Regions from separate parts of the Streptomyces sp. MGP-P1 genome, predicted to be linked through region 3. Evidence: riboswitches for the same ligand, from Rfam matches in the RefSeq annotation. Region 3 holds a riboswitch; each other region holds the start of a gene.
What was found. Region 3 has a riboswitch for cobalamin ahead of AC3CH1_RS23270 (ABC transporter substrate-binding protein). Riboswitches for the same ligand answer to the same signal wherever they lie in the genome.
Positions count from the first base shown of each region.

Region 1: another riboswitch for cobalamin. It lies ahead of metE (5-methyltetrahydropteroyltriglutamate--homocysteine S-methyltransferase); the one in region 3 lies ahead of AC3CH1_RS23270 (ABC transporter substrate-binding protein).
Region 2: another riboswitch for cobalamin. It lies ahead of AC3CH1_RS18140 (ribonucleoside-diphosphate reductase subunit alpha); the one in region 3 lies ahead of AC3CH1_RS23270 (ABC transporter substrate-binding protein).
Region 4: another riboswitch for cobalamin. It lies ahead of AC3CH1_RS29190 (cobalamin biosynthesis protein); the one in region 3 lies ahead of AC3CH1_RS23270 (ABC transporter substrate-binding protein).

Region 1 covers NZ_JBYMEM010000001.1:1,119,088-1,121,260, forward strand. The annotation lists gene metE (5-methyltetrahydropteroyltriglutamate--homocysteine S-methyltransferase) at 1-1,059, opposite strand, end outside; cobalamin riboswitch at 1,224-1,438, opposite strand; gene AC3CH1_RS05050 (hypothetical protein) at 1,766-1,963, shown strand; gene cobF (precorrin-6A synthase (deacetylating)) at 2,053-2,173, opposite strand, start outside.
Region 2 covers NZ_JBYMEM010000006.1:534,144-536,316, reverse strand. The annotation lists gene AC3CH1_RS18150 (hypothetical protein) at 1-382, shown strand, start outside; gene AC3CH1_RS18145 (GNAT family N-acetyltransferase) at 444-953, shown strand; cobalamin riboswitch at 1,018-1,141, shown strand; gene AC3CH1_RS18140 (ribonucleoside-diphosphate reductase subunit alpha) at 1,278-2,173, shown strand, end outside.
Region 3 covers NZ_JBYMEM010000007.1:357,195-359,367, reverse strand. The annotation lists gene AC3CH1_RS23275 (FecCD family ABC transporter permease) at 1-13, opposite strand, end outside; gene AC3CH1_RS23270 (ABC transporter substrate-binding protein) at 10-1,005, opposite strand; cobalamin riboswitch at 1,044-1,234, opposite strand; gene AC3CH1_RS23265 (M67 family metallopeptidase) at 1,305-1,727, opposite strand; gene AC3CH1_RS23260 (amino acid permease) at 1,858-2,173, opposite strand, start outside.
Region 4 covers NZ_JBYMEM010000007.1:1,719,626-1,721,798, reverse strand. The annotation lists gene AC3CH1_RS29200 (inorganic phosphate transporter) at 1-527, shown strand, start outside; gene AC3CH1_RS29195 (hypothetical protein) at 540-770, shown strand; cobalamin riboswitch at 922-1,050, shown strand; gene AC3CH1_RS29190 (cobalamin biosynthesis protein) at 1,189-2,173, shown strand, end outside.

The DNA of each region.
Region 1 (2,173 bases), on a different contig from region 3:
CTCCGGATCGATGCCCTGCTCGGCGTCGGCGTCCAGCGGGACGTGGAGGAGGGAACAGGAGGCGGAGACGTCGACCCGGTCGGCGAGGCCGAGGAGGGTGCCGAGGGTGGCGAGCGACTTCTCGTAGTCGTTGATCCAGATGTTGCGGCCGTTCACGACACCGGCGACCAGGCGCTTGTCGGGCAGTCCGCCGGCCGCCGCGAGGTCGTCGAGGTTCCCCGCGCCGGACTCGGTGAAGTCCAGGGCCAGCCCGTCGACGGGGGCCTTGGCCAGGACCGCCAGCGCCTCGCCGAGCCGCCCGAAGTAGGAGGCGACCAGCAGTCGGGGCCGGTCGGCGTGCCCGCCGAGCTCGCGGTAGGCGCGGGCGGCGGCGTTCAGCTCGGCCGGGGTGCGGTCCTGGACGAGTGCGGGTTCGTCGAGCTGCACCCAGGTGGCGCCCGCCGCGCGCAGGTCGGCGAGGACCTCGGCGTACACGGGAAGCAGCCGGTCCAGGAGGGTCAGCGGCTCGAAGTCCGCCGCCACCCCGGGGGCCGCCTTGGCGAGCAGGAGATAGGTGACGGGTCCGACCAGCACCGGCCGGGGCGTCAGATCGAGGGCCAACGCCTCCTGGAACTCGGCCACCTGCTTGGCGGAGTCGGCGGTGAACGCCGTGTCCGGCCCCAACTCAGGGACCAGGTAGTGGTAGTTGGTGTCGAACCACTTCGTCATCTCCAGCGGGGCGACGTCCTGCGTGCCCCGGGCCATGGCGAAGTAGCCGTCGAGAGCGTCGACGTCGACGGCCTCGCGGTGCCGCTCGGGGACGGCGCCGACCATGACGCTGGTGTCCAGGACATGGTCGTAGTACGAGAAGTCACCGGTCGGCACCTCGTGGACTCCGGCCTCGGCGAGCCGCTGCCAGGTTCCCCGGCGCAGCTCGGCGGCGGTCTCCCGGAGGGCGTCGGCGTCGACGCGGCCCTTCCAGTAACCCTCGATGGCCTTCTTCAGTTCACGGTTCCGGCCCTGACGGGGGTAGCCGTACACGGTGGCCTGCGCTGCCGCGGCTGCGGGCTTCGCTGTCACGTGACTCTCCTTCGCGAGCGTGTCTGCGGGACAGACCCCGGGACGGGACGCGGACGCGGAGGGATGACGCACCGGGCGGAGACCGGGACACGTGGAACCGTGTCCGTCCGCCGATGGTTACGCCGACCCGCCCACGAGGTCACCGAGATCTCCGCACGCGAACGGTCGCGTGCGGGCAACGGGCAGGTCTTCGGACTCGCGGGCACGTCTGCCGGGGCAGACACCTAGTGGCCGTCGCTTCCCAGACCCGGCCGGGCCCAGTGCGTATGACGGCGGTCGTTCCCACTCACCGCTGCGGGGCAGTCCCGGATTCCCACCGGGTTCCCTCTTACGACACCCTGCCTGGCGGACAGGGCGAACCAGTTGCGCGGATCAGCCTAGGCGGACTCCCGGCCCGCGCACACCGTTGTTCACACTTCGGATGGTGACGTGAGACACGGGTCGGCGAACTCCCCCGACTCCAGCCCGGACTCCGTCGCGGCGGGACACCACGCCGGGCCACGCCCGTTCTCCGCTCGTTCGGCCGTTCGTCAGCCGCGTGCTGACCGCTGGTCAGTTCGGACGCGTCCACTGGACGTGACAGTGACACAGATATAACCGAATGGCGTAGGGACTGCGGAACCACCGAGCGTCACAAGCCGTTCTTCTTCCCACTACACGGCCGCCGACCCGCGGCGAGGCCGACCGAGGAAACGGAAAACGCCAGATGAAGAAGACAGTCGGGTGGGCCCAGGACGGCGACGACTGGACGATCACCGTGAACGGCACGCTGTATCGCGCGATCGAACGACCGGCGGACGGCCGGGTGCACGACTACCTGGTGCGGGGCGACGACCTCACCGCCGAATGCCCGAGCCTGGGGCACGGGCTCGGCGTGATCAGGGCGCACGAGACCCGGCGCTGAACACCCCTGACACCGCTGTCGGTCCGACGACGAGGTGCGGAGGCCCTCCCCCGCCCGCGCCTCGACGTGGACCCGGCAGTCATCGGCCGTCAGTCGCCGCCCGCGCCGGACGGTCGGCTCAGCAGGTAGGTGTCCATGATCCAGCCGTGCCGTTCGCGGGCCTCCGCACGCAGCCCGCTGATCCGGCCGGCCACCTCGTCGAGCGGTCCG
Region 2 (2,173 bases), on a different contig from region 3:
CGGCGGGCAGATCCAGCTGCGGGTGGAGCGCCGGGCGCACGCCGGGGCCGACTGTACGAAGGACCCCGCGCCCGCCGGCGGCCAGGAGCCCCTGAAGACGTGCGAGCGGGACGGCGAGCAGTGGTACCGGGCCACGGAGTCGGGCCACGCGTACGCGCGGGAACAGGGCGGACTCGTGGTCACGCTGAGCGGGTCGCCCGAAGAGGTGGACCGGGCGACGCTGCGGTCGGCCGCGCGGGCCGCCCACCGCGCCGACGACCACGAGCTGGACCGGGTGCTGCCGCCGGCCGACGAGGCCGGGGGGCGGCAGCCGGTCGAACGCGGCGACCTGCCGCCGGTGGGCGACGGCGCGCCCGACAACGACGTGGGGGCGAGTGGCTGACAGGGGAACGAGGGGCTGACGTGGGAGCCGGCGTGGGAGTCGACGTGGGAGCGAGTGGCTGATGGATCTGACGATCAGGGCGGCGGAGCCCGGCGAGTACGCCGCCCTCGGCGGGATCATCGCCGAGGCGTATCTCGGCGACGGTCTGCTGGACGGCCCGCGGGACCCGTATCTGCTCAAACTGCGCGCGGTGGAGCAACGCGCGGCCGAGGCCGAGGTGCTCGTCGCGCTCGATGTGGACGGGGCGGTGCTCGGTGGCGTGACGTATGCCGCACCCGGCACCCCGTGGCGCGACATCGCCGGCCCGGACGAGGCCGAGTTCCGGATGCTGGCGGTGGCCCGCGAGGGGCGTGGGCGGGGCGTGGGAGAGGCTCTCGTGCGGGCGTGCGTCGAGCGCGCCCGGTCCGCCGACGGGGTGCGGGCGCTGGTGCTGTCGACGCAGCCGGCCATGCTCGGAGCCCATAGGATCTACCGTCGGCTCGGCTTCGTACGGACCCCCGAACGGGACTGGGAACCGGTGCCGGGACTACGGCTCATGACCTTCCGGCTGGGGCTGGAGGCGCCCTCCTGAGGGGCGTGTTGGATCGTCGCGACACAACATGTGGGGGCCGCTTCATCCGGCGGCCCCCACATGTATGCTCGACCTCGCTGTCGCCGCAGGGGAATCCGGTGCGAATCCGGAACTGTCCCGCAACGGTGTGATCGGTGCGCTTTTGCGCACCCGCAAGTCCGAAGACCTGTCGACAGCGCGTCCGGCTCGACCGAACCGGACGCCAGACGTCCGGGTCTCGCGGATAGGCCGGTGGACGCCGTGAGCTGTGCTGCCCTGCCCCGGGTCTCGCGCTGCCCGGCTTCCCCGCCTGCCGCCGGCCCCTGCCGAGCGAGGGAAAGCCCAGTGACCATCGCGCCCGCCGATCCGGTTTCAGCCACCGAATCCGCTGCCTCCACCACGTCCGGAGCAGGTACGAACGACGGACCCGGGACCGCCCTGCTGCGGACCCTGACCGACCTCACCGTCGATCTTCCCGACACCGACCCCGGACGGGTCGCCGCCGCCGCGCTGCGCGGACGCAACGCCCGCTCCGACGAGGCCGAGCTGCGCTCGCTGGCCACCGAGGCCGCCGCGGGGCTCATCTCCGAGGACCCGGCGTACTCCCGACTGGCGGCCAGGCTGCTGACCCGCTCGATCGCGGACGAGGCCGCGGGCCAGGGCGCGACGTCCTTCTCCGCCTCGGTCGCCGTGGGCCACCGTGAGGGCCTGATCGCCGACCGCACCGCCGCGTTCGTCGCGCTCCACTCGGCCGCCCTCGACAAGCTCGTCGAGCAGGCCCTGGCGGACGGGGCCGACGACCGCTTCGGCTACTTCGGTCTGCGGACGCTGCACAGCCGCTACCTGCTGCGCCACCCGATCACCCGGCAGGTCATCGAGACCCCGCAGCACTTCATGCTGCGCGTGGCGGCCGGTCTCGCCGAGGACGAGTCGGTGCGGGCGCTGGACGAGGTCGCCGCGCTCTACGGGCTGATGAGCCGGCTGGACTACCTCCCCTCCTCCCCCACGCTCTTCAACTCCGGCACCCGGCACCCGCAGATGTCCTCCTGCTATCTGCTGGACTCGCCCAAGGACGAGCTGGACTCGATCTACGACCGCTACCACCAGGTGGCGCGGCTCTCCAAGCACGCGGGCGGCATCGGTCTTTCGTACTCCCGCATCCGCGCCCGGGGTTCGCTGATCCGGGGCACCAACGGGCACTCCAACGGCATCGTGCCGTTCCTGAAGACGCTGGACGCCTC
Region 3 (2,173 bases):
TGCGGCAGCTCACGGGGTGGTGGCCCCCGGGTGGAGCTGGGCGGCGAGTTTGCCGACGGCGGCGGGGACGCGGACGCCGAGGACGGCGTCGGAGAGCGGCATGACCGCGAAGCGCTTGTTCTTGATGGCGGGGACGTCGGCGAGGGCCGGGTCGGTGAGGAGGCGCTTCTTCTTCTGTTCGACGGTGGTGGCGCCGTAGTCGTAGATGACGATGGCTTCGGGCCGCCGGGCGACGACGTTCTCCCAGGAGGCGTCGCCGAAGGGCTTGTCGAGGTCGGCGAAGACGTTGGTGCCGCCGGCCCGCTCGATCAGTTCGTTGCCGATGCCCTCGCCGCCCGCGGTGAAGGCGGTCTTGTCGCCGCTGTCGTAGACGAAGACGGGGACGGGCTTCAGGCCGGCGAGTTTCTTCGCGGTGGCGGTGTTGTCTGCCTTGGCCTGCTTGATCCAGGCCTCGGCGCGGTCGGGGACGCCGAAGGTGCGGCCGACCTGGCGGATCTCCTCGTAGAGGGTGTCCATGGGCTGGTCGCCCTTGGTGCAGCTCTCGGTGTTGAGCCGGCTCTCGATGCCGGACTTCTTCAGCGCCGCTCGGCTGCGGCCGTCGCCGGCGGTGAAGGCGCTGCCGTAGCCGCCGTAGACGAAGTCGGGGTTGGTTGCGAGGAGCTGCTCGTAGGAGGGGTACTCCTTGGCGATGACGGGGACGGACGCGTAGTCCTGTCCGTACTTCGGCAGGACCTGGTCGTCGAGGTAGGCGGTGCCGACGAGGGATTTCGCCAGGCCCAGTTCCAGCATGATCTCGGTGACGTGCTGGTTCATGGTGACGACGCGCTTCGGCGGGGCCTCGAACGTGGTGGTGACACCGCAGTTCTTCACGGTGTAGGGGAATCCGTCGCTCTTCGCCTCGGCCCTGTTCCCGGCGGCGGCTTCGCCGTCCGGGGTGGAGCAGGCGGTGAGGGCGAGCGGGAGCAGCACGGCGGCGGCTATGAGCGCGGGGGTGCGCCGGGACATGGCGAGGCCTCTCCGGGGGATTTCCGCGTCCCCTGGTCGATGCGAGAAGGCGGCGGGCCAGTTCCTGACTTCCGGGCCGCCCTCCGGTGCGACGTCGTCCGCTGGGGAGTCGTCCGCGTGGGAGGGGGCCCGGTCACAGTGGCGGGACCGTGCCGGATTCGCACCGGCTTCCTGGTTCCTGCTGCCTTGTTGGGTGTGGGGGCAGTGTGCCAGACCCGTGCGGGTGCGGGGGGCCTGCGGGTGCACCCTGGTGGGTTCCCGGTGGGTCCCTGGTGGGTCCCTGGTAGGTCCCTGGTGGGTCAGTACGCCTCGACGATCCGCACGTCTTCCTCGGTGATCTCGCCGTCCACGATGCGGTACGAGCGGAACTGGAAGGGTCCGGCGTCATCGGTGTCGGCGGTGGAGACCAGGACGTAGTGGGCGCCGGGTTCGTTGGCGTAGGTGACGTCGGTGCGGGAGGGGTAGGCCTCGGTCGCCGTGTGCGAGTGGTAGACGATCACGGGGTCCTCGTCGCGGTCGTCCATCTCGCGGTAGAGCTTGAGGAGGTCGGCCGAGTCGAACTCGTAGAACGTGGGCGAGCGGGCGGCGTTGAGCATCGGGATGAAGCGCTCGGGGCGGTCCGACCCGGCCGGGCCCGCGACCACTCCGCACGCCTCGTCGGGGTGGTCGGCGCGGGAGTGGGCGACGATCTGGTCGTGGAGCGCCTGGGTGATGGTCAGCATGGCGCCAGGATATGCAGGCGGCCCCTTCCGTACCGGTGGGTGGTACGGAAGGGGCCGCATGCTGGACACGCCGGCCGTTGGGGCGGCCGGGGCGGTCCGGGAGGAGGGCGGTGTGGGGCCCGCCCTCGGGTCAGCGGTGGGTCTCGGTGGTGGTCTTCTTCTCGGGGGTGCGCGCCTGGAGCGCCCGGTAGGAGACGAAGAGGATGAGCGCCCACAGCGGTGCGCAGTAGAGCGAGATCCTGGCGTCCTCGTCGATCGCCATCATCACGATGACCATGCCGATGAACAGGAGCGCGAACCAGCTCGTGTACGGGGCTCCGGGGGCCTTGAACGAGGACTGCGGGAGCAGGCCCGCGTCGGCCATGCGGCGGTAGCGGATCTGGCTGCACAGGATCATGATCCAGGCCCACATGCCGGAGATCGTGGCGAAGGAGACGACGTAGTTG
Region 4 (2,173 bases), 1.4 Mb from region 3:
CGATGGGCAAGGGACTGACCGACCTCCAGCCGCCGCAGGGCTTCGCCGCCCAGACCAGCGCGGCGACGGTCATCCTCGCCTCCTCGCACCTCGGCTTCTCGCTCTCCACCACCCAGTCCTGCTCCGGTGCCGTCATGGGCGCGGGCCTCGGCCGCAAGGGGGGCGTGGTCCGCTGGTCCACCGCCACCCGGATGTTCGTCGCCTGGGGGCTGACGCTCCCGGCGGCCGGCCTGATCGGTGCGGGCGCCGAGTTCCTGACCAAGCAGGGCCCCTGGGGCATCGCCGTCACGGCGGTCATCCTGGTGGGCGGTTCGTTCGCCATCTGGCTGGCCTCGCGCCGCCAGCCGGTCGACCACACCAACGTCAACGACACGGACGGGGACGGCGAGCGCCAGGGCGTCGTCACCACCGCCATGGCGGCGGTCCAGCCGCCGCCCATCGGCGGCCCGGCCTCCGACCTCGCAACCACCCTCCCGGCCCCGGCCCCGTCGCCCGACGACCCGGCCCGGCCGCCGGCCAAGGTGTAAGGACAGATCCGCATGAAAATCGACTGGGCAGCTCTCGCCTCCGTCTTCGGTGTCAGCCTCGTGGTCACCGTCGCGCTGGTCGGCCTCTTCACCCTGGGCATCGTCGCCCTCTCCAAGCAGTCCGCCACGGCCGGAGGCAGCGCCTCCGGAGGGTCGGTCGCGCTGGCGCGCACCGGCGCGTACGCCTGCTTCGCGGCGTGCGTGGCGGCGGTCGCGTACGGGATCTACCTGATCGTCGCCTGACCCCGCACCCCGCACCCCCTCGGGCCGGACACACTCGCGTGTGTCCGGCCCGATGTGTGTCTGCGCACAGTGGAGCCTGGCAGGTCAACAGTGAGTTGACGGTTGTTCGCGGGGCGTGGTGGACTGCCGGAGCCATTTACGGCGACAGCAGAGGAAGCCGGTGCGAATCCGGCGCGGTCCCGCCACTGTCACCGGGGAGCGCTCCCCCACACGGAACGTCACGGCCCGCTCACGCGGGCTGGAAGGCCGGGGGAACCGCGGATCCGGAAGCCAGGAGACTCTCGTCGCCGGTCACGTCGAACCAGGGCGCGGACCCTGAGTGAGGACCTACGCCATGCCCGGCCGCCGTGCGCCGCTTCCTGTGCCCCCCACGACAGGCCCTCGCGCCGGAACATCTCTCCCCGCGACCGGCTGAGCCATGCGTGCCGACCGCGTTTTCGCGTACGGCGCCACGGCCGGGCTGATCGCCGACGCCCTGCTCGGCGACCCCCGCCGGGGCCACCCCGTAGCCGGATTCGGCCGCGCCGCCGCGCGGGTGGAGTCCCTGCTGTGGCGTGACGATCGGGGCCGGGGCGCGCTGCACACTTTCGTCTGCGCCGGAGGCGCCGTGGGGGCCGCCGCGTTGACCGCGCGCGCCGTCCGGGGACGCCCCGCGCTCGCCGTCGCGCTGACCGCCGTCACCGCCTGGTCCGTCGTCGGCGGGACGTCACTGGGGCGGGAGGCCCGCGCCGTCGGCGGCGCCCTGGCCGCCGGGGACCTGGAGGTGGCACGGGAGCGCCTGCCGCATCTGTGCGGGCGCGATCCGCACTCCCTGGACGGGCCGGGGATCGCCCGCGCGGTCGTCGAGTCGGTCGCCGAGAACACCTCGGACGCCGTCGTCGGCGCACTGGTGTGGGGGGCGATCGGCGGGGTGCCGGGGCTCGTCGGCTTCCGGGCGGTGAACACGCTCGACGCGATGGTCGGCCACAAGTCGCCCCGCTACCGCCGTTACGGCTGGGCCTCGGCCCGCCTCGACGACCTCGCGGGGTGGCCCGGTGCCCGGCTGACGGCCGCGCTGGCCGTGGCGGGCGGCGGGCGGCCCCGGGAGGCCGTACGCGCCTGGAGGGCGGACGCCCGGCGTCACCCGAGCCCGAACGCGGGGCCGGTGGAGGCCGCGTTCGCGGGGGCGCTCGGCGTACGGCTGGGCGGGACCCTGGCGTACGCGGGGCGCGTCGAGCACCGGCCGGTGCTGAACGGGGAGTCCGGGCGGGACGTGCGGGGCGCGGACATCGAACGTGCGGTACGGCTGTCGCGCCGGGTGAGCACGCTGGCCCTCGGCGTGTGCGTGGCGGGGCGGCTGTTCGCGGGCCGCGTGGTCGCGGGACGGTCGGCGGCAGGACGGCGGCGGGGTCGGGGGCGAGGGC